Regions from separate parts of the Priestia sp. RMT2NF4 genome, predicted to be linked through region 2. Evidence: riboswitches for the same ligand, from Rfam matches in the RefSeq annotation. Region 2 holds a riboswitch; each other region holds the start of a gene.
The links. Region 2 has a riboswitch for cobalamin ahead of ACMX9J_RS03960 ((2Fe-2S) ferredoxin domain-containing protein). Riboswitches for the same ligand answer to the same signal wherever they lie in the genome.
Positions count from the first base shown of each region.

Region 1: another riboswitch for cobalamin. It lies ahead of metE (5-methyltetrahydropteroyltriglutamate--homocysteine S-methyltransferase); the one in region 2 lies ahead of ACMX9J_RS03960 ((2Fe-2S) ferredoxin domain-containing protein).
Region 3: another riboswitch for cobalamin. It lies ahead of ACMX9J_RS00775 (ABC transporter substrate-binding protein); the one in region 2 lies ahead of ACMX9J_RS03960 ((2Fe-2S) ferredoxin domain-containing protein).

Region 1 covers NZ_JBLQZO010000001.1:1,595,506-1,605,416, forward strand. Annotated here, with positions in the region: gene ACMX9J_RS08605 (GNAT family N-acetyltransferase) at 1-465, opposite strand, end outside; gene ACMX9J_RS08610 (acetate uptake transporter) at 610-1,227, opposite strand; gene metE (5-methyltetrahydropteroyltriglutamate--homocysteine S-methyltransferase) at 1,370-3,664, opposite strand; cobalamin riboswitch at 3,814-4,003, opposite strand; SAM riboswitch class I at 4,083-4,193, opposite strand; gene ACMX9J_RS08620 (hypothetical protein) at 4,274-4,525, opposite strand; gene ACMX9J_RS08625 (hypothetical protein) at 4,784-4,954, opposite strand; gene ACMX9J_RS08630 (metallophosphoesterase family protein) at 5,111-5,986, opposite strand; gene ACMX9J_RS08635 (hypothetical protein) at 6,133-6,381, opposite strand; gene ACMX9J_RS08640 (sugar porter family MFS transporter) at 6,525-7,904, opposite strand; gene araA (L-arabinose isomerase) at 8,050-9,474, opposite strand; gene ACMX9J_RS08650 (L-ribulose-5-phosphate 4-epimerase) at 9,505-9,911, opposite strand, start outside.
Region 2 covers NZ_JBLQZO010000001.1:777,217-787,127, forward strand. Annotated here, with positions in the region: gene ACMX9J_RS03935 (cobalt-precorrin-5B (C(1))-methyltransferase) at 1-736, opposite strand, end outside; gene ACMX9J_RS03940 (precorrin-8X methylmutase) at 740-1,387, opposite strand; gene cobK (precorrin-6A reductase) at 1,393-2,160, opposite strand; gene ACMX9J_RS03950 (sirohydrochlorin chelatase) at 2,157-3,068, opposite strand; gene cobJ (precorrin-3B C(17)-methyltransferase) at 3,086-4,708, opposite strand; gene ACMX9J_RS03960 ((2Fe-2S) ferredoxin domain-containing protein) at 4,722-5,102, opposite strand; cobalamin riboswitch at 5,203-5,383, opposite strand; cobalamin riboswitch at 5,501-5,680, opposite strand; gene ACMX9J_RS03965 (hypothetical protein) at 5,827-5,985, opposite strand; gene ACMX9J_RS03970 (M42 family metallopeptidase) at 6,338-7,375, opposite strand; gene ACMX9J_RS03975 (cation:dicarboxylate symporter family transporter) at 7,483-8,754, opposite strand; gene brnQ (branched-chain amino acid transport system II carrier protein) at 9,141-9,911, shown strand, end outside.
Region 3 covers NZ_JBLQZO010000001.1:160,752-170,662, forward strand. Annotated here, with positions in the region: gene ACMX9J_RS00755 (BrxA/BrxB family bacilliredoxin) at 148-585, shown strand; gene ACMX9J_RS00760 (class I SAM-dependent methyltransferase) at 720-1,499, shown strand; gene ACMX9J_RS00765 (YpjP family protein) at 1,879-2,481, shown strand; gene ACMX9J_RS00770 (thioredoxin family protein) at 2,670-2,984, shown strand; cobalamin riboswitch at 3,075-3,208, shown strand; gene ACMX9J_RS00775 (ABC transporter substrate-binding protein) at 3,467-4,426, shown strand; gene ACMX9J_RS00780 (adenosylcobinamide amidohydrolase) at 4,515-5,123, shown strand; gene cbiB (adenosylcobinamide-phosphate synthase CbiB) at 5,128-6,114, shown strand; gene cobD (threonine-phosphate decarboxylase CobD) at 6,089-7,168, shown strand; gene ACMX9J_RS00795 (bifunctional adenosylcobinamide kinase/adenosylcobinamide-phosphate guanylyltransferase) at 7,165-7,725, shown strand; gene cobS (adenosylcobinamide-GDP ribazoletransferase) at 7,722-8,495, shown strand; gene ACMX9J_RS00805 (histidine phosphatase family protein) at 8,453-9,067, shown strand; gene ACMX9J_RS00810 (bifunctional adenosylcobinamide kinase/adenosylcobinamide-phosphate guanylyltransferase) at 9,019-9,444, shown strand; gene ACMX9J_RS00815 (cob(I)yrinic acid a,c-diamide adenosyltransferase) at 9,441-9,911, shown strand, end outside.

The DNA of each region.
Region 1 (9,911 bases), 820 kb from region 2:
TGCATGCTGGGACTGCGCAACTCCTTGATTCACATATCCGTTTTTTTCATAAAAAGGAATCAATTCTTCTTTACACGTTAAAGTCACCGTTACGCGCTGTTTGTTCCGTGCTTGTTTTTCAAACTCTTTTAGCAGCATACTGGCAATTCCTTTGTGATGATGCTTGGGGTTTACAACGATACCTAAAATACTTTGATGACCACCTGTCTCAGGGTTCGAAATCGTTTTTTCAAACAAATCATCCGTAATAAACGGAGCTGAAATGACGGGTCCGTTCACATATCCGATTATTTCTTCATTTTCTTGGGCGATGATAAACGTATCAGGAATGGTGTTGATCCGCGTGATAAATGCATCTTTTGAGGCAGCTTCTTCAGGTGTAAACCCTTTGTTTTCTAACGTAATTAATTGGTTTAAATCTTTTTCATCCACTTGTCTTATAATCATTGAAACGATTCCTCTCATTATGTATTTCTCTTTTTTCTCTAAAAGCTTCTATTATATATAACTATCTCTTTCTACTATATATAAAAACGCACAAACAAAAAAGGATTGACCTCTGCATCATACAGAATTCAACCCTACTTCGCTGTTTAATGAACGTCTTGATTATTTAATAAATGCACCAAACGGCTTGCCCACCGGAAGCACAACTCGACCATAGTGAGTATTTAATACAGCCGCGGCAGATCCATAGAATGAAAACAAAGCGATCAATAGCTCTGACACTGCTGCTAGTAAGTGCGTGTATTCATAGGCCACATCAAATGTACTTAGCGATAATCCAATAAATAAGAAATCAATTAATACAAAAATAATAAATAATACTTTATGAGTGCCCATTGCTCCAACTGTCATAAAAACGCTGAAAATCAAATAGCCGACAAAAGCAAATGCTAGCTGCTTCGGATCCGCTTCTTTTACGAGCGCTTCTCCAAATGCGCCAAGCTGAATAAGCCATGTCATAGCTACACCTAGCCAAAATAAACCGAAGGCACCAAAAGCAGTTGCGCCGAAGGTATTATTATGTTTGAAATCTTGCATAGACGCGATTAGCTGCCCTATTCCGCCTAAAAAAATTGCCCATGGCAATACCAATGAAACACCATCGGTTACCCCAAGCTTTTGAAACGATGCAACAAGTGTCACCATGGCAAGTCCGAATAGGCCTAGCGCTGATGGATCCGCTGTTACAATTTTAACGTGCTGCGTGCTGTTGTTACTCATGTTGTACCTCCCTGATTTTAAAAACACCTTTAAAAAGATACAAAAATCTACGGGAAGTGTCAATGGATATTTTTGGCCTTTAAAAAACCCATAAGACCAAGCAGTGTAGCGTTTACACTGCTTGGTCTTGACTTTCTTGTTATTAAGCGTTTTGTAATAAATTTTTTCTTGTTTGTTTTGCAGACTCAACCATCACTTTTAAAGCTTCCACCGTCTCGCTGATTCCTCTTGTTTTAAGACCGCAGTCGGGATTAATCCAAAACAATGCAGGATCAAGCACTTTTAGAGCGCGGTCAATGTTTCGTGTCAGCTCTTCAAGCTTCGGTACGCGCGGGCTGTGGATATCATATACGCCAAGTCCAATTCCCTGGTTATACGTATGTTTTTCAAACGCATAAATTAATTCACCGTGGCTTTTGGACGTTTCAATGGAAATCACGTCGGCATCAAGCGCTTTGATCGCATCAATAATCTCTTCGAATTCCGAATAGCACATATGCGTGTGAATTTGCGTCTCGTTTTGCACCGATACCGTGGCTAATTTGAACGCGTACACCGCGGCGTTCAAGTAGCTTTCCCAGTTTTCTCGTTTTAACGGCAGTCCTTCACGCAGCGCCGGTTCATCTACTTGAATCATTGAGATGCCCTGACTTTCAAGTGCTTCCACTTCTTTTCTAAGAGCAAGCGCAATTTGATTTGCCACGTCGTAGCGCGGGATATCATCACGCACAAATGACCAGTTTAAAATCGTAATCGGCCCCGTCAGCATTCCTTTAACAGGCTTATTGGTTAGAGACTGTGCGTAGACCGTTTCTTTGATCGTCATCGCCTGCTCGTACGAGACATCTCCGTAAATAAGCGGCGGCTTGACGCAGCGAGAACCGTATGATTGCACCCAGCCAAACTTCGTAAACTGAAAGCCTCCTAATTTTTCACCGAAGTATTCAACCATGTCGGTACGCTCAAACTCTCCGTGCACAAGAACATCTAAGCCGATGTCTTCTTGAATTTCAATCCATTTTTTGATTTCAGCGTTAATGTACGCTTCATATGCTTCATCGCTTAACTCTCCTTTACGCCACTTCAGACGCTCTTTTCGCACTTCTTTTGTTTGCGGAAAGCTTCCAATTGTTGTCGTTGGAAGAAGCGGCAGTTGAAACGCTTCTTGCTGAACGCGTTGACGTACGTCAAACGGCGCTTGGCGCTCTGCTTTATAGCTGTGCAGCTGCTTCAGCTCTTTTTGCACGTCTTGGTGATTTCGAAAAGATGATCCATTTAATGCTTGAATCGCCTGTTTGCTTACACTTATTTCTTTTTCAATTGCTTCTTTTCCTTGCTGCACCGCTTTTGTTAAAAGCGTGATTTCCTTTAGCTTTTCATCTGCAAAAGACAGCGCGTTTTTTAGAATTGGCTCAATGGTTTTTTCGCTTTTCACCGTGACAGGAACATGTAATAAACTTGATGAAGGCTGCAGAATCAAACGGTCTTTTGATACGGCTTCTTCAATTTCACTGATTGTTAAAAGCTGTTCGTCCAAGTTTTCACGCCAAATGTTTCGTCCGTCAATCACTCCTGCTGCCAGCACTTTATCAGTTGGAAACCCATATTTATTAAGCGCCGTGAGATTTTCGCCTCGGTCATGTACAAAATCCAATCCAATTCCGTGAACAGGAAGAGCAACTACTTCTTTATAGTAATCTACGCTGTCAAAATACGTCTGCAAAATGACTTTTACATTCGGTGCCGCTTTTTTCAAAGCTTTATAGACTTCTTTATACAGTGCCACCTCTTCTTTTGATAGCGTTGTAGCTAAAATCGGCTCATCTATTTGTACCCACTCGACCCCTTCTGCCTCCAGCTCCGCTAAGATTGTTGCATAAAGAGGAACAAACTGTTCAACTACTTTCTTAAACTCACTTTTTTTATATCCTTTTGACAGCTTCACAAATGTTACTGGACCTAAAATAACGGGCTTGCCTTTGATATTCAGCTTTTGCTTTGCTTCTTTGTAAAATTGAAGCGGACGATTTTCTACAAGGGCAGGCGTATATTCGTCAAGCTCGGGTACGATGTAGTGATAATTTGTGTTAAACCATTTTGTCATCGTAGAAGCTACCGCACCTTTTGTTCCTCGGGCGATGTCAAAATACGTTTCAAGGGATACCGGGCCTCCGTTATATTCAAAGCGCTTTGGCACCAAACCAAACATAGCGGCTGTATCTAACACGTGATCGTATAAGCTAAAATCGCCGACTGGAATTAATTCAATTCCTGCGTCACGCTGTTTTTTTAGATGTCCTAGACGAAGAGCTTCAATTTCCTGTAGAAAGATATCTTTCTCTAGCTTTCCTGCCCAAAACTGCTCAAGCGCTTTTTTCCATTCTCGTTTTTCACCAATTCTTGGATAACCTACATTTGAACTTTTTACACTGCTCATTTTTTCCACTCCCTGTATATTTTTTTATCGCTAAACTAAAAAATCTCTCTTTTCGAAATGAAAAGAGAGATGATACGCATACTTAACTAAAGTTGAGATAGCCTGTTTTTCTCAACACGTATTCCTCACTCCTCTCTATATCCCGTAGAGCTTAAGTGCATACAACAGGCAGGTCTCCTGACTTAGGTTCATCGCTTCCTATCCCTTCCCATTTCAACATGAAACAGTGGTTAATAAGTTGCTCCCCATTACAGTGGCGGGACCGCGCCGGCTTTTCACCGGTCTTCCCTTTTAAGCTGCGTACATTCGTTACACAGCACCTGATGCATTTCTATGAAATTGTTCATTCAAAACACCTTCACATAAAATAAAAAGCCTCTCTATTATGAATAGAGAGGCATAGTATCTATGAAATCCTCTCTTATTTTTCAAAGCTGTACGCTTTGCAGGATGTAGCACCTTTTTAACAAGATTGTTAAATGGTTGCCGGGCTTCACAGGGCCAGTCCCTCCGCCTCTCTCAATAAGAGTTTTAATTGTTTATAATATTTTGAATGTAGAGTCATCTTAACACCTTACATTTATGTTGTCAAAAGAAATTTCAAAAAAATTAGTTTTCAGGAGGCGTTGACGCTAATTTTTGCCTTAATAATTTGTAATCATCTTTTCGATGTGTTTCGATCAAGTCTTTTGCTCCTTGATGATACCCTGAAGAATAAATGTACTCTACCGCCGTTTCGATAAGCATTCTCTTTTCTTCCGCACATTCTCGGTCCATTAGGGGGAACAGTCTACCTAAAAGGTCATTTAAATCTTCCTTAATAAAACGATTGAGTCCTTCTTGCATCTTTTCGTTTGCCATGATAGCTCCTCCATTTGCTGTGTATGTTCTAAGTTTCTATAAACAGGCATTTCACTGTGAATGTTAAGATAAAGTTAAGTCATTAAACAGTATATCAAGTGAATGTTTTTCTTCAATTACATATGTAATACAAATATATGACAAATATAGAGAATATATCATCATTCACTATCTATTATAACGCTTGGCTTAGCCTTCTGCTACAAGGTTTCGTACGGTTTTCCAAAAGAGGTTGAGACATAACGAAGTGAATCCAATCTAAAGGCAAATGGGATTCATGAGCTGAATCGCTTGTGACACCGCAGTTGATTTCCGTACAAGACTTCGCTTTCCGCGGGCGGTCGCTGAGCCTCCTCGTCGCATAAGCTCCTGTGGGGTCTCACCTGTTCCGCTTTTCCCGCAGGAGTCTTCGTCTTGTCCTCCAATCACCTGCTAGAAAGACCTATACACATGAAATCTACGTTTACCCTAATAAAAAAATGAACCACTAATCAAGATGCTTGATTAGTGGTTCATTTTTCATTTCGCCTAAAACCCTTTTTTCCCAGCCTCTTTTTTTGAACCTAGCTTTCTACTTTCTTGTTTTTACAAACAACTTCTTCGAGGTCGTCCAAAATCCTTCCAAAGAAGAGGTCCTAAAATGTCGTACCGGCTAACAAAAAACTCCGTAAAATTATAATTATTTAAAATTAAAGGCGGTTCAAAATCAAGGGGAGCACCCGCGCCTCCTGATAATACAAAATCAGTACCTCTTCCAAGCGTAAACGACCCGTTTCTGTTTTTTCTAATAAACTGCTCGTCATACGCATGCACGTGGCTGACTAACACTTTTTTCACGCGATGTTCTTGAATTAAATCAAAAAATTCTTGACTTTGAGGAGTCGTTACAGGAAAACCTCCCAGGTCTGACCACCGGCCAATATTTGGCTGCGCATGCATGGCTACAACGGTATTACGAGGAGCATCCTCTAGCTGCTGCTCTAAATAATTCAGCTCTCTATCTGTAAATCCATATATTTTATTCTTGGGACTGATGATATTATTTAATGCGATGCACCGGAAGTTAAAGACAGGAATATCAATGACCCAGTGCACTTTTCCGATAGTGGCTCTGAAGTTTTCGAGGTTGCTTTCTTCAAGGTTTAATTCATCATGATTCCCTACGCATACAAACACGGGAATGTTTGGTGCTATTTTTTCGACAACTTTAACAAAGTGCTCCAAATACCTCTTTTCTCCTGTATACACGGTGTCTCCCCCATGAATAATAAACAGCGGATTCAATTCCACCGCCTTTTTTAACACAAGCTCAAATTCACCGCTCATCGTGTAACAATTATCGTTTGGTCCGTCACCTCTGCTGTCGCCCATAAAAACAAAGTTGAATGGATCTCTCGGATTTAATTGTTTAATTCTTTGCTTTAATAACTTTTCAGAACGTTCATGAAGCGTCAAATTCATCAACTAGTTAATCCCCCTATTACTAAATAAATTTAGTTAAAAGTAAACAAGCTTACTTATTTATATGAGAATTTGCTGATGAAGGTCACTATCTTCTTGTAAGAAGAACGCACATTTAAATGAGTTTCCATAGCCTATCTATTCTTTCATTTTGTTAAGCACGGATAGGACAACATAAAAGCTAGAATCTCAGTATCTATTAATAAGAGCTGGAGCATAATCCAAAGACGAACAAAGGCCGACATGAGCTGAACCGCTTGTTGCCCCGCAGTTGATTTCCGTGCAAGGCTTCGCTTTCCGGGGGCGGTCGATGAGCCTCCTCGTCGCTTGTGCGCCTGCGGGGTCTCATCTGTTCCGCTTTTCCCCCAGGAGTCTTCGCCTTGCTCTCCAATCAACTGCTAGAAGAAATGAAACAGCTGAAACCTGCGTTCACCATAAAAAACGAACCACTAATCAAAGTGTTTGATTAATGGTTCGTTTTTCACTTCGGCTAACATACTTTTATCGCAGCACCTTACATTTAAAACATTTACGACAATTAAACGTATTTATTACGCTCAACTGGACTTAAAGAATTTCTTTCAGAGCGAGCTGCCATGTCCGTTTCAATTTGCTCTAGGCTACGTCCTTTTGTTTCAACAACTACAAAGCGTATGAAGAATAATCCGAGAACACAAATGATCCCAAATGTTGAAAAGATTACGCCTAAGCTAAACTGATCGGCTAAAATAGGAAACACAAGCCCTACTGCCAGCGATCCTGTCCAGTTAAAGGCAGATGAAATTCCAGCACCGATTCCGCGTACAGAAAGCGGGAAAATTTCTCCTACAATGATCCACGTAAGCGGCGCCCAAGAAAACGCATAGCAAAGGATAAAGCAGCACAGTGCAATTAACGTAACCCAGTTCACGACGGATTCATTAACGCCTACTGCTCCAAGAATAGCCGGGGTAAAAAAGGAAAGAGCCATTCCCGCTCCGCCAACCGTAAGAATAGTACGGCGATTAAATTTATCAACAAACTGCAGAAAAATAAGTGTTGTCACAACGAAGATTACCCCAACAATAACCGTAAAACCAGCAGCTACCTGCGGCGCTAAACCAACTTGACGGGCAATGCTTGTTGCATAATAAACAATTGAGTTGGAGCCTTGAATTTGCTGAAAAGTTGCCATTCCGACACCGATAATTAAAGCTAAACGAAACTTTTTCTGAAACAGCTGTTTAATGCCTGATTGTTCATGCACAGCTACGCTTTGAATTTCAGATACTTCAGCTTCGACTTCAGCTGCTGAGGAACGAAGCGTGCGCAGCACTTCACGCGCTTTATCTGCCATTCCGTTTTTAATTAAGTAGCGAGGTGACTCCGGAAGCTTGATCATCCCGATGCATAAAACGATCGCAAAAATACCGGCGCTTCCAAGCATTAATCGCCAGCTGTTTGGAACCGGCTCAAAAATAAAGGCTACGATATAGCTTAATAATAATCCAATTACAATCATTAGCTGATTTAAACCTGAAAGCTTCCCGCGAATATGAGCAGGTGCGATTTCTGACATATAGGCAGGAACTAACGAAGAAGCCGTTCCCACTGCTGTACCTAAAAAGACGCGCGCAATCGTTAACGTAATTTCCTCTGGTGCAATCGCTGAACCGATGGAGCCTAACAGAAAAATGATAGAGGAAATTAAAATTAACTTTCTTCGTCCAAACTTATCACCTAATAATCCGCTTAAAATAGAACCGATAATGGCTCCGCCCATGAGCGATGAAACCACAATCCCCAGCCAGAGCGGACTTAAATGAAACGCTTCACGGATATGACCTTCTGCACCAGCAATAATCCCAATATCATAACCGAATAAAATACCGGCAAATGAGCCGAAGAAGAAGATAAACTTACTTGATACTTTACTCATGATTATATCCCCTTTGTATTGTCTTAGTTTTTCTTCCTGCCACACTTATTTAAAACGCTTTCATTTATTTCTAAAAACGGCGTTCTTTTACTGACGCTATATTTTCACTTCCAAGGAAGCAGCGCTCCCTTGGAAGTAATGATGCTTACTTAATAATGACGTACTCTAAATTCACAAGCTTTGCATAGCTCACAATTTGATCCGTAGTTAAATTTAATGAAAGAACTGTATGATGTCCTCCTCCGTTTTCAATCCACGCTTTAACGCCGTCTTGGAAGTTCGGCTTAATGTTCCAAAGCACGCGCGCCACCGGAAGATGTGGAGCTGGAACTTCCGGCTCAAATGCCGATACTTCGTTAATTAACAGCTTGTAATGCGTGCCGAAGTCAGCCATAGAAACGACTACGCCTTCTCCTTGTTTACCGTCAAACACTAAGCGGGCCGGGTCTTCGCGGTTGCCGATACCTAGCGGAGAAACGATTAGTTTTGGCTTGTTTACCGCTAGCGTTGGGTCTACTTCAAGCATGTGTGATTGAAGCACTGACTCACGTCCGGGAGCCAATTCATACGTGTAGTCTTCCATAAAGCCCGTTGACTGATTATGGCTCATTACTTTAAGCAAACGGTCAAGTGCGGCTGTTTTCCAGTCTCCTTCACCAGCAAATCCGTATCCCTTTGCCATCAAGCGCTGTACCGCTAGACCAGGAAGCTGTTTCATACCGTACAAATCTTCAAAGTTAGTCGTAAAAGCGCTGTAGCCGCCTTCGTCTAGAAAACGTTTAATCGCAATTTCATAGCTTGCCTGTACTTTTACGCTAGATTCCCAGTCTTCTGCAGAATAATCGCCGTAGACAAACTCATATGCGTCGGCATATTCAGCAAACAAATCATTGATTTCTTCTTCCGTAACGGCATTGACATATTGAACAAGGTCACCGATTCCAAAGTAGTCAACCGTCCAGCCAAATTGAATTTGCGCTTCGATTTTATCTCCTTCTGTTACCCCCACGTTGCGCATATTGTCGCCGAAACGCGCGACTTTAATGTTGAAGCTTTCGTTATAAGCAGCGGCTACGTCCATCCACTGTGCAATTTGCTGCTGTACTTCGGGGCGCTCCCAGTAGCCTACTACGATTTTATTTTTCTTGTTCAAACGCGCGTTGATAAAGCCGTATTCACGATCACCGTGAGCGGACTGATTCAAGTTCATAAAATCCATATCAATCGTTTCCCAAGGAATGCTTTCGTTAAATTGTGTTGCCAAATGAAGCAGCGGTTTTTGCAGTAATTTTGTACCGCGAATCCACATTTTTGCAGGCGAGAACGTATGCATCCATGTGATCACCCCGGCAACTTCATCTCGGTAATTCACTTCTTTCATCATGCTTGTAATCGTATCAGCGTTCACAGCTAAATCTTGCAGCACAAGCGGATAAGGTAAGACACCGCTTTCATTTAAAGCATCAGTCATACTTTGCGCGTGTGCTTTTACTTCTGCTAGCGCTTCTTTTCCGTAAAGGTGCTGTGAACCAACAATAAACCAAAATTCTTTTTGAGTCGTTTTTAACATGATAAATCCCCTTTTCTGTATGTAAGCCTTTTAATTCCCTTGCCCGTAATACGCGTTTTGTCCGTGTTTTCGTAAATAATGTTTGTCTAATATGCGCTGAGGCAGCTCTTCAGCCAGTCCGTTTAATTTTTGGGTAAAGAAATTCATTTTTGATACTTCGTCTAATACAACGCTGTTCATTACCGCCGTTTTGGCGTCTTTTCCCCACGTAAACGGCCCGTGTCCTTGAAGTAAAATTCCAGGAACTGCTAGCACATCTAAGCCGCGCTTTTCAAACGTTTCAATAATCACCTTGCCCGTTTCAACTTCATATCCGTCATTCACTTCTTTTTCTGTCAAAAAGCGCGCGCACGGTACGGAACCATAGAAGGTATCAGCATGAGTCGTTCCCATTGCCTGCACATCAAGTCCTGCTTGAGCCCAAATGGTCGCCCACG
Region 2 (9,911 bases):
TTAACGTAAATCCAACAAAATCTCCCATTTCGATAAATGCTTCTTCCGGAAGTTCTGGGAACTGTTTCATTCCATATTTTTCGCTTCGTCCCCCTGTCGTAATGACAACGTGCTCACAATTACTCGCTTTAGCAACGCTAATGGCCTGCACGATACTTGCTTTATAAGCAGCTGTTGAGAACGGAACAACAATTCCCCGCGTCCCCAGTATCGAAATGCCTCCTAAAATACCTAGACGCGCATTTAATGTCTTTTTCGCCATTTCTTCTCCTTCAGGAACCGAGATGACAATCTTAACGCCTTTTTGTATGTTGTATTGGGCTAGAAGCTGTTCAGCCGTTTCTTTCAGCATCTTTCTTGGCACAGGGTTAATGGCTGCTTCACCGACAGGAACTGGGAGACCGGGCTTTGTCACACGCCCTACTCCCACTCCTCCATCAATGATAATGTCTGCACCATTACACCACGAAACTTCAGAAATAATCAGCGCTCCGTGCGTGGCATCGGGATCATCTCCAGCATCTTTAATGATGCTGGCTACAGCGCTGCTTGTGCGATACTCGCATTCTTCAAGATGAAACGTAGCAAAGCGACCAACAGGTAAGTAAATCGTTGACTCCTCTTGCACTTCTCCTGAAATTAGCGTAAGCAGAGCTGCTCTCGTAGCTGCCGTTGCACAAGCGCCCGTCGTATAGCCTTCTCTGAGTTTCTTAGGTTCTTTTGGTACTTCCTTCATGCGTTACACCTGATCTGCAAGAATTGAAATTGCATTTAATGCAGCAACCGTTACCGTACTGCCGCCTTTTCGCCCGATGTTTGTAATAAACGGCACGTCAAGTTTGGCAAGTTCTTCTTTCGATTCAGCCGCTGAAACAAACCCTACCGGCAGACCAATAACAAGCCCAGGCTTCGCTTCTCCTTCTTTAATCAAACGAATTAACTCAAGTAACGCTGTCGGTGCGTTCCCAATTGCAAAAATCCCGCCGTCTGCTTCTTTAATTGCTTTTCGCATAGAAATAATTGCACGCGTTGTATTTAAGCGCTTTGCTTCTTCCATTACGTCCGGATCTGAAATATAAACTTTGATTTCACCGCCGTGTTTTTCAATTCGCTGCTTGTTTGTTCCTACTTGCACCATTTGTACATCTGCAACCACTTGCTTGCCGCTGCGAATGGCTTTAATTCCTGCTTGAATCGCATCTGGATGAAACAGCATACTGCGTCCAAGCTCAAAGTCTGCAGACGCGTGAATTACCCGCTGAACAATTGGGTACTGTTCATCTGTAAACGGATGAGGTCCAAGCTCTTCTGTAATCATTTCAAAACTTTTTCCTTCAATTTGCTGAGGCTGAACAGTTAACGGTTTAAATTCTGTACGAAAATCCATCTCAATCAACTCCTAGTTTGGTTTACTAAAGCATGAACCACTTCTTCAAACGTGGAATACACGGTCCCATACTCAATTTTCGGTCGCCCAATCATAATGATATCTAAGCCTAACTCTTTAGCTGCTTCCACTTTTTCATCCACAGATCCAACTTTTCCGCTTTCTTTTGTGACCATGACCGTCACTCCGTATTGCTTATAAAGCGCTTGATCAAACTCTTTTGTAAACGGACCTTGAATAGCAATAATATTTTTTTGCGGCAATCCTAACTGCTGACACTTTTCCATATTATCCAGCCTTGGAAGCATACGAGCAACAAGCCGTACATCTGAAAGAGGAAGGAGCTTTTCTGTAAAAACCTGCAGCGTCTTGCTGCCTGTTGTCAGCATAATAACTCCTTTTTTCTCAGCTGCTACTTCAGCTGCTTCTTCATACGTAGAAACCATCGTCATATTGTCGTAGGTAAAAGCCTGCGAAGCCCGCTCATAGCGTATGTAAGGAATCGATGTTTCAGCAGCCGCACCGATGGCGTTTTTAGATGCTTCTTCGGCAAAGGGGTGACTTGCATCCACAATAGCTTTTACACCATGTTCGTTTATAAAAGTCATCATATCTTCTTGTGTGAGACGTCCAATTTTCACTTTCACTTCTGCTCGCTGTAATTCGATTGCTGCATTGTCGGTTACAACCGTCGCCGTAACGTCGTAACCTTCTTTTTTCACTTGAACAGCTAATGCACGTGCATCGCTAGTTCCCGCTAACAATAAAATCATTTTAACTCGCCGACCTTATCTTCATGGTGGTGATGGTCATGATGGTGATCGTGGTGATGGTGCCCGTGATCATGATCATGATCGTGATGATGATGGTGATCAATATGCTCCATAATGCCGAGGCGATATTGACATGTATCGCAGTTCATTTTCACTTCGCCTTCTAATCCTTCTTCAGCACGTTCTTTTAAAATTGTCTGCAGTTTTGGATGAAAACCGAAATAGCCGGCTAGCTTAAACTCAATGTTTTCATGCTGCATTTTATACTGCTTCACCATTTCTTCCAAACGCTTAATTAGTACTCCTGTAAATAAGAAATACGGAAGAATAACCACTTTTTTAGCGCCCAGTTTTAAACATCGTTCCACTCCTTCATCAATCAATGGAGCGGTCACGCCCATAAAAGAAGTTTCGACGATTTTGTAGTTTGTTTTTTCCCAAAGAAGGCGCGTAATTTTATATAAATCACTGTTTGCATCAGGATCGCTTCCTCCTCGCCCTAAGACAATAACAGCCGTGTCTTCAGCTGGAGTTTCTAAATTTTCTCCTGATTCTTGTAATCTCGTTTTTAAAATTTCAAGGGCTTCTTCATGAACGCCAATGGGACGTCCGTACACGAAGTTTACGTGTGGATATTTTTCCTTAGCTTCATCTATAGCCGCCGGAATATGTATTTTTGAGTGGCCAGCTGGCAAGAGCATAATTGGAACTACAACTACATCTGTCGCTCCTTTTGCCACACATGTATCAATGCCTTGACTTACATTCGGACGTTCAAACTCTAGAAAACACGTTTCTACTAAAATAGATGGGTCCCAATCATGCTTCATAGTCGAGATAAACTCGCGAATTTGATCGTTCCCTTCAGGATCTCTACTTCCATGACCGACAAATAAAACTGATTTCATATAATGCCCTCCCATTTTTAATCTCCACACGGAGCTGGTTCTACTTTTATTTTTGGTGTTATATCTTGATAGTCGAATCCATAAACATTCTTCACACGCTTAAAGAATTTATGAAACCGCTCATTTGGATGACCTTTTTCTTTATATTCATGGACAATGTTCTCCACTATTTCAACAATGTCATCGGGCGCTATGCCTTCCGCCACAATTTGACCTGAATGGGCGTTTCGTCCAACCGTTTTAGCCCCTAAAAATAAGTCAAACGCACCTTTTCTGTAGACAATGCCGATATCTTCTTGAACAGCACCGTAACAGGCCATACCGCATCCATTAATACCAAGCTTCAGCTCTTTTGGCATGTCCATTCCACCGAGACGCTTTTGTAATTGTTCCGTATGCGGGATGGCGTCGCTTTTTTCTCCATCACAAAAATCACACGCTTTAATTGTAAACACGTCTCCGACTGGAGATAGTAAAAAGGAAGCTGATTGGAGCTTTTTAATAATCACATCTGGCTGAGCCGTTGGAATTTGCAGTTTGATTTGATGGTCAGGCGTATACTCCATCGTACCTTTTTCACCAACAACTTCTGCTAGTGTTGTCATTTGAACGGGCGTAAACTTCTTATTTGCAAGCCCTGGACTAACTGCCACTTCAAAAATAGACTCAATTGGCTGGTGTACGACCGGTGAAGTAGTTTCACCTAAAATTGCTTGAAGCGCTTCTTCTGCCAGAGCTCGTGAAGCCGCTTTTTCTTCTTTTGTATTCTGAACATCTTCAATAGCTGAAGCCGTTTGCTTTACAGTCTCCTCTTGATCAAGAGCCCATGGTTCTGCTTCTTTTCGAAGTCGCTGATGCGGTCTTAGCGGCTGCTCTGTTTGGTTGAGGGTATATTTCCGCTGATACCCGCGCGGTGTAATCATTAAGTCATCGTAAAAGAACGTAGATGAATTTCCGACAACAACGGTAGTCAGCATGCCTATTTCATGATTTAACATGTCTTTTAAATTGGTCATTACCACTTCTTCGCGGTCACGATAAGCGCTTTTCACAAGACCAACAGGCGTATCGGGGGAACGGTATTTTAATAAAATCCTTTGCGCTTCCACAATTTGTCTTGTGCGTCTTCCGCTTTTCGGATTATAAAAAGCTACTACAAAATCTGCTTGTGCAGCTGCTTCGATTCGTTTTTCGATTAACTCCCAAGGCGTAAGGTGGTCACTTAAACTAATCGTACAGGCATCATGCATCACGGGCGCCCCAAGGAGGGATGCGCATGAATTAATAGCCGAAATGCCAGGAATCACTTCCAGCTCTACGCCCGTTTCTTTTTTCCATCCTTTTTCAATCAACACTTCATACACAAGGCCGGCCATTCCGTATACTCCTGCATCTCCGCTTGAAATGACCGCCACGGTTTTTCCCGCTTCAGCTTGCTTTACGGCTTCTTGTGCACGGCTTACTTCTTCGGTCATTCCTGTACTAATAATTTGCTGATTCGTTAATAGTCCTTGAATTAATTCCACATAGGTTTTATAACCAATGATCATATCACTTTCTTGAATGGCTTCTCTTGCTCGCTGTGTAATATGTTCAAAGCTTCCTGGGCCGAATCCAATAACTAACAGTTTACCTTTCATGCTAGCTCCTCCTTTATGCGTTACTTTTTACTTTGTCAATTCCTTCTATGGAGTCACTCTTTTCCGGAGAAACAAAACCGTTTTGATCATATTCATAAATAAGTGATTCCTTTATGCTGCAGCCTCCTGCTAAATGTTCTTCAACAATTCGATGAGCTACGTTTTCAGTGACCTGCTTGTACCAATCTCCTGAAGGGTACACGATAGCTACAGGAGCATCTTTGCATCTTCCGTTACAGCGCGTACGGGTTGTGTGAACCGCTTCATCTAGATTCAGTTCAGTCACTTTATTTCGAATAGCTTGCGTGGCTTCTTCTCCACCTTTTCTCATACAGCTGCTTCCATTACAAATCAATACGTGATGTTTTGTTCCATTTAAGTTCCACGTCGTCACACTTATTCGCTCCTTTACTAAAAAAACGCCTCTATCAATGATAGAGGCGCAGAAAAATTCAAACTAAGTTTTTGCACTTCCACCTATATCCCGTAGGGTAAGCTTCGCATTAGAAAAAGGCTGGTTTCCTGACTTCGATTCATCACCTGATTGCGCCTTCCCGAATACAGTGGCATATGCAATCAGCTCCTCTTCACAGTGGCGGGTACCGCGCTGGCTTCACACCAGACTTCCCATTTAACGCAATGTGAACATTGCGCACCTTTTTTGCACGATATGTAGTTTTGTGCTACGAGAAAAACCCGCTTCGCTAATATGCGAGCGGGTAAAACGTCAGAATAAAAGTGTACACGAATGCCACTTTAAGCCAACGTTTCCCTTCCCGCTCCCCGGAGAAATAGAAACTTCACAATAAAGACAGGTCTCCTGACTTGTGTATCATTCTACTTGAGAACCTTCCCGTGATTTTTCCACAGTGGTTATACTCGTTCGTCCACACTTACAGTTGCGGGGGCAGTACTGGTCTTTCACCAGTTTCCCTATTAAGCCTTCTTGGCATCTTTACTGTTGCTGTTTGATATATATGAACCTTTTAAACTATCAGAATAATAGAAGTAACTACCATATCATAGCGTACATTTTTTTTTATTTCAACTCTATTCTTTTCGTAAGATACAAGAAGCTATAAAAAAACAAGAGCATAAAGTCAGCTCTTGTTTTTTCATTATATAGCTACTAATGTTAAATGAGGATCATTATAATACACGACTTCTGAAAGAACTTTACAGCCATTTGTTTTTGCAAAAGCTTCTCTCGCCTGCGTTTCAGTTTCAAATTCAAACATTTTCATTTCTTTTCCAGCATATACCGTCAGTACCCACATGAAAAGATTCGCCTCCGATTATTGTAGTGATCGCTATATCCACATTATGACGAAACCATATCCTTTTGAAAACCCATTCTACAAAACTTGTCACAAGAAACTTTTAAAAATTTAAAAACATTTTAACTTCTGTAAATGAACAAAATGTACAAAAGGTTTAAGCCGTATTATACCTCTTTAAAAAAGGTGCTTTTTTTACCAACTGTTGCTTCACCAGTAAAAAAATATATAGTATTTATTAAAAAAAGAAGCCGGACAGCCGGCTTCTTTTTTAGGAAAGGAAAGTACAGACATCACTGTCCCGTCCTGCTCTTTGTTTTGCATAAAAATACACTAATTAAATATTCCTTTCTTAAAGCAGAACCATGTTCGATTGCACATAGTGGTAAAGAAGCTTGTACGTATGGTTCAATGAATCTTGATGCGTTCTCTCAAACGCATGAGAAGAATCAATTCCTGGACCAATTAAGCCGTGTACGATGTCATGCCCGGCACGAATAGCAGCAGAAGCATCTGATCCGTAAAACGGATAAATATCTAATTTGTACTGAATATCATGCTGCTTAGCTAGCTCCACCAAATGCTTTCTCAAACCGTAATGATATGGGCCGCTTGAATCTTTTACACAAATAGACACGGTGTATTCATCAGTAGATTGTCCATCTCCCATGGCACCCATATCAACCGCTAAGTATTCTACCGTTTGAGGCGTAATGTTCGAATTTCCTCCGTATCCAATTTCTTCATTATTTGAAATAAGAAAGTGCGTAGTGTATGGCAGTTCGATCTGCTCTTCTTGAATTGTTTTCACGAGCTGAAGCAATAAAGCTACGCTTGCTTTATCATCGAGATGACGAGATTTAATAAAACCGCTTTTTGTTATTTCTACACGAGGATCAAACGAAACAAAGTCGCCGACTTCAATTCCAAGACTGCGAACATCTTCTGCGCTATGTACTTTTTCATCCAATCGAATTTCTATATTATCTTGATTTCGCTCAGCTTTACCTGCATCTTTATACACATGAACAGATGTTTGATGCATAAGGATGGTCCCTGTAAATACTTCTCCTGCTGACGTTTCGATTTCACAATATTCTCCTTCGATGGAATTGTAGCGGAACCCTCCAATCAAGTCGATTTTCAGACGTCCACTCGGTTTGATTTCTTTTACCATAGCACCTAATGTATCGACATGAGCCGTCAGCATGCGGTGATGATCCGTATCTTTACCGGGAATAGTAGCGACTAAGCCTCCTTTTCGATTGCGATACGTTTGAATATTTAGCTCTTTTACATAGTCTTCGACAAATGAAATCACCTTTTCTGTATTTCCAGAAGGACTGGGAATCGAAACAAGCTTTTTAATTAACTGAACAGTTTCCGTCATTATGACACTTCCTTTGTCTCTCATTTCTTTTATTTTACCATATGTTTCAAAAAAGATAACAGGCAGCTCCAAACAAAAAAGCCAGGCAGCTGCCCGGCTTTTTTGTTTTAAGCTATGTTTGATTTCTTTAATTCATTTGTGTAATTTAATGATTTTTGCTTATCAAATTCGCCTTCAGACTTGGACATTACAATTGCAGCTAAAGCATTTCCTACTACGTTAACTGTGGTACGCATCATATCAAGAATGCGGTCAATTCCTGCAATAAATGCCATGCCTTCAAGAGGGAAGCCCATAGATTCAAGCGTAGCAAGTACAACTACAAACGATGCCCCTGGTACACCAGCCATCCCTTTTGAGGTTAACATTAGCACAAGAAGGAGCTGAATTTGATCCATAATGGAAAGGTCAATGCCGTACATTTGAGCAATAAACAGCGATGCCAGCGCCTGATAAATGGTTGAACCATCTAAATTAAACGTGTAGCCTGTTGGAATAACAAACGATGTAACCGATTTAGAACAACCGAAGTCTTCCATCTTTTTGATAAGAGATGGTAAAACGGCTTCTGAACTTGCTGTTGTAAAAGCAAGAAGCAGCTCGTCTTTTAACACTTTTATGAGCGTAAACATGCTTGTTCCAGCCATTTTAGCAATAATTCCAAGAACCACAAGCACAAAGAAAATCATGGTGAAGTAAACGGCGAACACTAATTTCCCTAATGGAATAAGTGATCCGACACCAAACTTTATAATATTAACACCAATAAGTGCAAATACACCTACTGGAGCAAATTTCATCACCAAATTAGTTACCCAAAACATTGCATCCAAGACGCCTTCAAAAAAAGCTAAAACAGGTTTTCCTCTCTGTCCAATCGAAGCTACGCCTACACCAAACAGTACGGAAAATAAAATGATTGGTAAAAGATCGCCTTCTGCTACCGACTGAAAGACGTTTGTCGGAACAATATGAAGAAGCTCCTGAGCAATCCCTGTACTTTCAGACGTTTTTGCCGTTGCCTCATATTGAGAAATATCGCTTTTTTCAATATGTCCCATATCAACCCCTGCACCAGGGTGGAATAAGTTCGCGGCAATAATCCCCACTACAATCGCAATGGTTGTAACAATTTCAAAATAAAGAATTGTTTTTCCGCCAAGCTTACCTAATTTTTTGATATCGCCTACTCCTGCGACCGCTACGATTAATGCTGAAATCACGATCGGTACGACAATCATCTTAATTAAATGAATAAATATGTCTCCAATTGGCTGTAAAATAGAAATGGCCGTATCGCTTCCGTAAAAGATAGCACCTACAGCTACGCCTAAAATCAGTCCAATTAGAATCTGAGTTGCTAGACCTAACCTTTTCACTTTCTTGCTCCTTTCGCACAGTTGACTTTCATCCATTGAGCATATGCGGTTCAACGAACCGTGTATAAATATACACCCTTACAGCACCTTATGTAAACAGCTCTTTACTAAAAAAATGTAAGGCCGCACATGCAAATTTTTAAAACTTACAGTTCTGTTTTATCATATCAAATGATTGTTGTATACCGAGATTTTTTCGCTGCGTATTTTTCTATTTTTGCTATTTTAGCGAATAAATTAAAAAAATAAAATTTTATATTGAAATATACATTTTAGGTTAGTATAATACGATACATGTTTATTTTTATTATTCGAATATAAAATTCTGAAAATTTTAATTATTCAACACGATAATAAAAAGCATTTATAATTTTGGAGGTTTTAATGTGTCAAACAAAGTTCCTTTTTCATTTATAGTGGTTATTGGCTTTATGCTTTTTGCCCTATTCTTCGGCGCAGGTAATTTAATTTTCCCTGCAATGTTAGGTCAGTCTGCTGGAAGCAATATTTGGTCAGCAAATGCTGGATTTTTAGTAACGGGTGTAGGTCTGCCTCTGCTAGGCGTTCTCGCGTTTGGTTTTTCCGGAAAAGAGGATCTGCAGTCTTTAGCTAGTCGTGTACACCCAGCTTTCGGTATTATCTTTACTACGATTTTATACTTGGCAATTGGACCGCTTTTTGCAATGCCAAGAACGGGAAGTGTTTCGTTTGAAATTGGCGTTAAGCCTTTTTTATCAGAAAATTCAGGTCACCTTCCCCTTATCATTTTCACGGTAATTTTCTTTACGATTACGTGCTTTTTTTCGCTAAATCCTGCGAAAATTGTCGATTTAGTAGGAAAAGTTTTAACACCTATTAAATTAACGTTTATTGGAATATTGGTAGTTGTAGCCGTTGTGAACCCAATTGGAAAATTTGAAGCACCAAGCGAAGCTTATACAACGCACGCATTCTTTAAAGGCTTCCAAGAAGGTTATTTAACAATGGATACACTAGCATCATTTGTTTTTGGAATTATTATTATTAATGCAATTAAAGAAAAAGGAGCAAAGACCAACCGACAAATCATCACAATTTGTGCAAAAGCTACGGCTATCGCTGCCGTTATTTTGGCTCTTATTTATAGTGCATTGTCTTATATGGGTGCTTCAAGCGTA
Region 3 (9,911 bases), 620 kb from region 2:
AGATGATATGACCCGGTTTTAATCTTTTTTTGTCAAATGAAAAAGGAGAACGTGACAGCGATAAGGATTTGAAGAGTGAGTAGCTAGATTTTTCCTGGTTTTTATAGTATGCTTTTAGCGTGAATGATTGTTAGGAGGAATGTTAATATGTCAATGGCATATGAAGAATATATGCGTCAGTTAGTTAAACCAATGCGTCAAGAATTAACTCAAGCTGGTTATGAAGAATTAACAACAGAGGAAGCCGTAGTTGATTTTATGGAAAACGTAGAAGGAACGACTTTTGTTGTCGTTAATTCAGTTTGTGGATGCGCTGCTGGTTTAGCACGTCCTGCAGCAACGCAAGCGTACTTACAGTCTGAGCAAAAACCAGATCAAGTGGTAACTGTTTTTGCCGGTCAAGATAAGGAAGCAACAGCTAAAATGCGTGAATATTTTGGGGACATTGAGCCTTCATCACCGTCTATGGCACTTTTAAAAGGAAAAGAAGTTGTTCATTTTATTCCTCGACATGAAATTGAAGGTCAGCCGTTAGAAGTTATTTTTGAAAACATTTTAAATGGCTTTAAGCAGCACTGTTCATAAAATGTCCTGCTTTTGTCACATCTAGTATATAGATTTTTAAAGAAAAATCGCATATACTTTATAAGAAAAAGGATGTCTATCGGCATCCTTTTTCTTTATGTAAATAGCCAAACAGTGTAGGGGGAGTTATGAAAGTGATTGTTACGACTGCTGGTCGAACAAATGAACAGATGATTATAAAAGCCAAACAAGTAGCCGCTGATTTAAGTATACCTTTTGTAACAAGAGAGAAGAAATCTGTCGCAGATCTTCAAAATCTTGAAGCGGCAGACGTGCTGGTTGTCGGTAAAAATAGAGTAGAATTGCACGTCCAAAATGAAGAAGAACCTATTTTTTTTCATCCAAATTCCGCTATGTTTAGAGTGAAGAGATGGCTGCGCGGAGAACGTGATCCGTTTATTGAAGCCGCTAGTTTGGAAAACGGAATGAGCGTGCTTGACTGTACACTTGGTCTTGCATCGGATAGTATGATGGCGAGCGCAGCGGTAGGGAAAAGCGGGAAAGTTGTCGGACTAGAAGGCAACCGCTATGTAGCTTATTTAGTCAAACAAGGACTTTTAAATTGGGAAAGTGACGTACAAGAGTTGAATGATGCAATGAAGCGTATAAACGTGGTTCATCAAAATTTTGAATCGTTTTTGGCGTGTTGTGAAGATAATTCTTTTGATGTTGTCTACTTTGATCCTATGTTTCAAGAACAAATTGAGGAATCGAATGGAATTAACGGTATTAAAGCAATAGCACTGTATACCACGCTGACGCCAATGGCTATACAAGAAGCAAAAAGAGTAGCCAAACAAAAGGTCGTGCTAAAAGATCATTGGAAAAGCAGTCGTTTTAAAGAGCATGGATTTACTGTGCAAAAACGAAAAACATCAAAATTTCATTACGGGACAATTGATATACAAAAATAACCAAAAAAGTAAAATTAATTACGCTCATTGAAAAGACTTCCAAAACCTTTTAGGAATTAAAAAGTTTTGGAAGTTTTTTTATGAATTTCATCTAAAGTTCATAAAAGTATGATATATTTTTGAACATAAAAATACTTTTGTGTTTAAGCATCCAGCAAAAAAGGAATATCTTGTATAGGTTTCCGCTCGGTGTGACAACCTCAAACAGAAGAAGGAAGGTGGTAACTGAAAAGTCGTCAAATGCCCGTAGACAGCATAAATGAATAAGCAAATATAGGTAAAAAATTAATAAGTATGTTACAATACCTAGTGAGTTATGATAATGAATTTTACAATATGAAAAGACCATATGGGAAAAGATGAGAAAGGAAAGATACGAATGCCTAGATGGATAAAAAGAATGCTAATTGTATTTATTACAGTATTTACATTTGGGCTTGTCACTCCACCAGAATATTTATACGTTGATGATGCAAAAGCGGACAAGCAACATAAAGCAGGGTATGTAAGAGAAACAACTCCTGTCACAGCTGTTATAGAAGATATTCATTTGCCATATGAAGAACCAAAATATGAAGACGTTTCATCATTTGTTACGTATGCAATGGAATCAGCTGAAAAACAGTCAGTGGAAAAATTCGGAACAAAAATTGGTCCTGTCATTGAAGATGAATTTCGTCAAGCAGTGTTACCTAAAATTGAAGAAGTGCTGACCGACATTGGCACTGAACGTGAACAGTCAATTCAGAATCTCGAGATAAGCGAGCACCCTGCTGCTGGCTACGGTGAAAAGATTTTCCATGTATATGACCGGGAAACCGGTCAGGACTTAATACGGTTTCATGTACGGCGTGAAAATCCTCCAAAAGATGGATACTGGTTTAATTTTCACTATCATGCGGCCGCAGATAATTTTCAAAAGCATTATGATTTAGGGAAAATTTATTGGAACCGAAACATGCCGCCTAAGTGGTTCAGCTGATAATAGACACAACATTCTACAATTTCGAAATGTTAGCTTTTTTAAGCTAGCATTTTTTTACGTCTAAAACCGTTATGGTCTAAATAAGCTGAAACATTAGCACAACGATAAAAAAATCGTTTATAATGAAGTCAGACTTCTTACTATAGAATTGTAGGAAGGAACGAATAGACGCTGGAGGTAACACAATGAAACAATTTACGGAAGAAAAACAATTTCGCGAACAAATTAAGAATGAAACACTAAGCGTTGGGATTTTTACGACAACGTGGTGTCCTGATTGCAAACGTTTGGATATGTTTATTGATGAAATCGTTGACGAAAATACAGATAAAGCATGGTTTAAAATTGACAAGGATGAGTTTGAAGAACTTTCTGCTGAAAACAATGTAATGGGTATTCCTTCTCTTCTTGTATATAAAAACGGTGAAAAAATTGCGCACCTGCACAGTGCAAATGCTAAAACGCCTGAAGCGGTCCGTGAATTTTTAGCAACTCTTTAATTCCCTAAGCTGCGAGAGCATTCTCGCAGCTTTTTTTGTGAGAATGGCTATTTCCATTTTTCGATGAGTGGGGTATACTAGGACAAGTGAATAATCGTAAAGCAATAAGGTCTCAATTTAAAGATTGAGTGAAAAGGGAAGTCTGGTGAAAAACCAGCGCGGTCCCGCCACTGTAAGCGCTTTGTGCGTAAGTCAGGAGACCTGCCTTATTGTTAGCTGTGAAACCTTCGAGGAAGGGTGAAGCAGGGTAATGAACATACATATCAAGTATAGTGAACGGATTCTTTTCCTGCTTATCTTGACGTTACCTGCTTTGCTTTCAATTGAAAGTAAAGCTTTTTTATTTTGAAGCTGCTGCCGAGCAGTATACATAGTCAAAGCGGAAAAAACGGGATAGCGCTGCTTTTTGCATGATCATTTGCTTTTTCTTTAACGTGGAGGTTTCGTATTCACAATGAACAATATATAGGGGGAGTATTTAGATGAAAAAATGGCTTTCGTATTCCATTATTGCGCTGTTAGTCATCGTACTTGCTGCATGCGGTGCAGGCAGCCAAAGCAACAGTGATAAAAAAACGAAGCAAGATACAGAACAAACGTCACAAGCTGCGTTTCCAGTGAAGGTAAAAGACGCGCGTGATAAAGAAATTACGTTGAAAACACAGCCTAAGAAAATTGTTTCATTAATGCCAAGTAATACGGAGATTGTATATGCCCTTGGCCTTGAAAAAGAATTAGTCGGTGTCACAAGCAACGATGATTATCCTAAAAGCGTAAAGAAAAAAGCGCAGGTGGGAGATATGAACGTTAATGCAGAAAAAGTTATTGCTTTAAATCCTGATTTAGTGCTGGCACACGCTTCAAGTATGGGCGTTTCAGATGAAGTATTTAAACAAATTGAAAGTGCGGGTATTCCGGTATTTGTTGTAAAAGATTCAACAACGTTTGATACGGTTTATGATTCTATTACGCAAATTGGTAAATTAACGGGTAAAACAAAAGAAGCTAATCAAACAATTAAAGACATGAAAGAAAAAGTAGCTTCAATTGAGAAAAAAGCAAAAACGATTTCAAAAGAAAATCGTAAAAAAGTATGGATAGAGGTATCGGGAGCTCCTGAGATTTATACAACAGGAAAAGGTACGTTCATGAACGAAATGCTTACTATGATCGGTGCTGATAACGTAGCGGCTAGTGAAAAGGGTTGGGTTAAGTTTTCTGAAGAGCAAGTTGTTAAGTTAAACCCTGACGTTATTATCGCAACGTATGATGCAGACAAAAATGAGATTATGAAGCGTCCCGCTTGGAGCAGCATGACTGCTGTAAAAGAGGGGAACATCGAAAAGGTTGATCAAAACAAAATCAACCGCTTAGGACCTCGTATTGTAGATGGCTTAGAGGACTTAGCAAAAGCAGTATACCCTGAGGTGTACAATAAATAAAAAGAGGGACCATATTCCAGTTCGAATTGAAAAGGGGATTGGTCCCTTTTCACATCTTAAAATTGAAGAACGGCCTGAGCTTTTAATCATGAAAACCGAGACTTCTTATAAAACATACAGCTCAGGCGTTTTAGGAACAGGCATCATGGAAACGGACACCTTTTACAATCGATTTGTTCATAAAGACTATTATTCAGATACTCCTTCTTTAGAGTATGAGCAATATTTGATGAAAGAAAATGTGCGCCATGAGCAAATCGTAGGGTTGATGACAGCGGTTTGGTTAAAAGAAAGAGCGGTTTACTGTTATGAAGGCTACGGAGTAAGAGTAGCTTCCGTGATAACGGCTGGAGTAGGAAACGCAGTGGATATTACAGCTGACGAAGCTGTCCCTTTCTATTCCTCTCCCGGTACAATTAATATGTTTTTTTTCGTGGAAGGCAGGCTTACGGATGCGGCGTTTTTACAGCTTTTTATTGCCGCTACAGAAGCCAAAACAAAAACGCTGTCACAGCTGGGTGTCATAGATCCAGCTACAAAGACGATTGCTACGGGAACATCTACGGACAGTATCTCAGTTGCAGCGTCTCAGCAAGGACCATTATATGAATATGCAGGCTCTATGACCGCTTTAGGTCAAGCGGTAGCCAAGCTGGTAAAAATAAGCTTAGAGCAGGCACTTAAGGAAAAGAGGTGAAGAAATGAGTATTGCACAAGCGATGATTGCACACCTGACAGCCATGACGATTGCTCTACTCATTGACCGAATCATAGGTGACCCAGAAAATTGGCCGCATCCCGTTCGCTGGTTTGGCAAGTGGATTTATTGGATGGATTCCAGATTAAATAAAGGCGCAGGAAAACGATTCAAAGGATTGCTTCTTGTGATAAGTATGGTGGTGCTCGCAGGAGTTATTCCTTTTTTATTCCTTCATGCTTTGTACGGAGTTCATTTTATACTAGGTGTTTTAGTAGAGGGCGTAATGATTGCGACTACTATATCCACTCGTTCCTTAAGCGAAGCTGCTTATAAGGTGCAAAAGCCGCTTCAGCTAGGAGATATGGAGAAAGCTAGATATGAAGTAAGCATGATTGTGGGACGAGATACGGATCGTTTATCAGAAGGAGAAATTGCCAGAGCGACGGTAGAGACCGTGGCTGAAAATACAAGTGATGGTATTACAGCTCCGCTTTTTTATGCATTTATAGGAGGAGGAGCCCTAGCCTTTTTTTACCGAGCTATTAACACATGCGATTCAATGGTTGGGTATAAAAATGACCGCTACTTTCTGTTCGGCTATTTTAGTGCAAAAACCGATGACGTATTAAACTATATTCCAAGTCGGTTAACTGCAGTGGTAATGACCGCTGTTAATGTAGCAAAAAGCCAATATTCTCTTTGGCATGTAACGAGTTTGATTAAGCGCGATGCTAAGAAGCATCCAAGTCCAAATAGCGGATACGGGGAAAGTGCAGTGGCTGCCCTTTTAGGTATTCAACTCGGCGGGCTTAATACATATAAAGGCATAGAATCTAATCGTGCAAAAATGGGCGAACCACTCATTCCCCTGCAAGCCGGTCATATTGAACAAGCTGTTTTCATTATGAAAAGGACGGTCTATGCTACGTGGTTATTCTATCTTTTGTTAGGAGGAGTTATTAGTGCTATTACCTACACATGGAGCTAACCCCAATGTCTTTTTAAAAGCAATAGGGGCCGAGAATTTGTCGCATCTAAAAGACTTTAGCGTAAACACAAATCCTTTAGGGGCTCCCCTTGTTCTTCACGAAAAGTGGAACGAATTCAAGGAAGCTGCGTTTAGTTACCCTGATCCTGAAGTAACAGAACTAAAAAATAAACTTGCAGCTCATCATCATGTTTCCGCTGCCCAAGTGCTGCCCACAAATGGGGCCGCTGAAGCGTTTTTCCTTATTGCTTCTTTATTTTCAGGAGAGAAAGCGGGGATTGTACAGCCGACGTTTGTCGAATACGAACAGGCAAGTAAAGCGTATGGATGTGAAGTGACATACGTTCCTTTAGCTGAAGAAAATGGCTGGAGCTGGGATATAGAGTTGATTATGAGTATTCTTCCGGATATAAAAGTACTATGGATTTGTCACCCAAATAATCCAACGGGCGTTATGTATAGTCACGAGGAATGGATGAAAGTAGTAAAAGCTGCTGCTCATCATGGTACATACTTAATAATTGATGAAGCATTTATTGATTTTGTCGAACATCAGCCTTCATTTGATTCTCTTATTCTAAACTATGAACATCTCATTGTTGTGCGTTCGATGACAAAGATGTTTAATATTGCGGGGCTTCGCCTTGGCTATATTTTGGCAAATGAAAAAATCATTAGCAAGATGTCTAAAAAACAACCTCCTTGGAGTGTAAATGGATTGTCGCAGCAAGTAGGGATGATATGTGTAGATGAAAAAGATTTTGTGAAAAAAACCGTATATTATATTAAACAAGAACGAAAACGGATCTTGAGTCAACTAGAAGAATGGGGGCTTTTGGTTTCTCCGTCTCAAACAAACTATTATCTTTGCAGCGTTCCGTCTTCTATTAAAACGCGCGATTGGCTTATCTATTTAGCAAGCCGCGGTGTGGTAGCTCGGCATACTGAAAACTTCCCATTTTTAAATGGACGCTATATCCGTTTGGCTGTGAAAACGAAAGAAGAAAATGACTATTTACTTAACGTAATCAAACAAGGACTCGATGAAATATGATCATCTTTATTAGCGGAGGGGTTCGAAGCGGCAAATCACATGCAGCGGAGAACATGGTTCAAACTTTTTGTACAAAGCGCGCTGTTTATATTGCCACAAGCCGGCAAACAGATAGTGAAATGCAAAAACGTATCCAGCTTCATCAAGCAGAACGTCAAGCGGCGAACACGCCTTGGGTAACGATCGAGCAGTCTGTAGATTTACAACAAATTCTTCCAAACCTTCGAAGTGATGATACTATACTCTTGGACTGTGTCACAAACTGGCTTGCCAATGAGCTTTTTTTAACCGAAAAAAGGTGGCAAACAAAAGAAGGTAAACAAGAGGTTTTTCGTCAGATGATAGAAGCGCTCGATAAGCTGTTTGCGCAGTCTCAGACGGTCGTGCTAGTATCTAATGAACTGTTTGAAGCGGGCGTGTTAGAGGAGCCGACATATAGCTATATGCATATGTTAGGGAAATTACATCAGTATATTGTAGAAAAAGCAGATGTGGCTATTTGTGTAGAAGCGGGACTTTCCCGTTTTAAAAAAGGAAAGGAATGTGTAAGCAAATGAAAGAATGGATAGCCATACTACGAATCTCTCTTCAGTTTTTTACGATCTTACCACTGGCTAAAACCGTTCAATGGACTGAAAAAAGAACGGCACGCTCACTTTTTGTCCTGCCTTGGATTGGCATATTACTAGGTTTAATGTTTTATAGCTTTTTACAGCTGCTTCACTATTCACCTATCACTGCTATTGTTAGCAGTATTTTAGTTTTGCTTTTGCCGCTTGTTTTAACGGGTGGTCTTCATGTAGACGGGTGGATGGATGTAAGTGATGCGTATTTTTCCCATCAGTCAAAGGAAAAGAAACTGCAGATTTTAAGCGATCCGCACGTTGGGTCTTTTGCTATTCTTTCTCTTATTGTTCTGCTTCTGCTGCGCTTTAGTGCAATCTATGAATTAACGTCTCTTTCTTCTTTATCGGTTTGGGTATGTATAACCGTCTTTACACTTCCAAGAATCGGAGCCGCTTTCTTAGTTATGAGAGATAAGCCCGCTAAAGATACGGGGCTTGCTGCTTATTTTCAAAAAGGAGTCACCAAATGGTCTATTTATGCATTTATCGTCATGAGCCTATTCTTAGTTGCTATTTTCATTGTTTTTATAGACAATAAATTCATTATCTTTTTCTTTGCCGGTTTTTTATGGCTCTGGATACGGTTTTATCGTTCGCAGTTTGGTGGCGTAACAGGAGATGTTATAGGTGCAACCATTGAAGGAGGAGAAACGTTTTTATGGATAATTCTTTGGTTATCACATGTATTCGCCATGGCATGACGCTTGAAAATCAACAAAAAAAATATATAGGGTGGAGTGATCCGCCTTTAAGTATAGAAGGGAAAAATGAATTAAAAGAGCTTTCTCTAGAGCCGGAGCTCGTTATTTCCAGTGACTTAAAAAGAGCGCTAGAAACAAGTTCAATTGTTTTTCCTAAATCTCAGGTGATTAAAAGGGAAAGTTGGCGTGAGCTGCATTTTGGAGATTGGGAAGAGAAGACGTATGAAGATTTAAAAAACATACGGGCATATAGAAATTGGATCGATCACTGGGCAGAACATACGCCTCCGAATGGTGAAAGCTTCTCAGGGTTTTCAAACCGAGTTTGGGAAGCTTGGGAAGAAGCGGTCGATTTGGCGGCTAGTCAGCAATTGCGTCACATTGCTATTGTTTCACACGGCGGACCACTGCGTTTACTTGCGTCCCATTTTAAACAGACAGCGTCGCTTTGGGATGTTTCTTTTTCTTATGGAGAAGGTTTTTCAGTAACGTGCACATACAAACAGGCAAAGGAGAGAAGAGCATGCATTTCGTATTCGGCGGTGCATTTACCGGCAAAAGAAAATGGGTGAAGCAGCAGTATGCCAGTGAGTCGATAAAATGGCATTGTTTGTATGAAGACCCCGTTTTACCGGCCATTGAGTTTGAAGAAAGTTACATTGTGCTAGAAGGATTTGAGCACTATGTTAAGGAATTAATACATAGCGAGCTGGAGGCTCCGCATCTTGTTGTTAAAAAGGTCATACAGAAGTGGAGAGACAGCGGTGTATGGGAACAGTTAATAGTGATTGGAACTGAAGTCGGCAAAGGCATTGTTCCTTTAGATCCAATAGAGCGGCAGTGGAGAGATGAATGCGGGTATGCGTATCAGCATTTGGCGGCACATGCCCAGAAAGTAGATCACATTTGGTACGGAATTGCTAATCGATTGAAGGAGGAAATACAATGAACATTTACACAAAAACAGGGGACAAAGGGCAGACAAGCTTAATTGGAGGAAGAGTAAATAAAGATGATATTCGAGTGGAAGCATACGGGACGATTGATGAGCTAAATGGCTTTGTAGGTCAAGCGATTTATCAGCTGGATGAAGCAACATTAAAAGATGTAAAAGAAGAGCTAATTACGATTCAGCATGAGCTTTTTGACTGTGGAAGTGATTTAGCATTTGCAAAAGATGATCATCCGTACAAAGTAACGAATGACATGATAGCAGTACTTGAAAAGCGCATTGATGTCTATATGTCAGAAGCGCCGGCCATTGAGCGTTTTATTTTACCTGGAGGCACACCTGCAGCGACAACGCTTCATATTTGTCGGACGATTACACGCCGCGCAGAACGGCTTGTTGTTGGCGTGCAGCGTGAGCATAAAATTAATGTGGCGGTGCTTCAGTATTTAAATCGTTTATCCGAT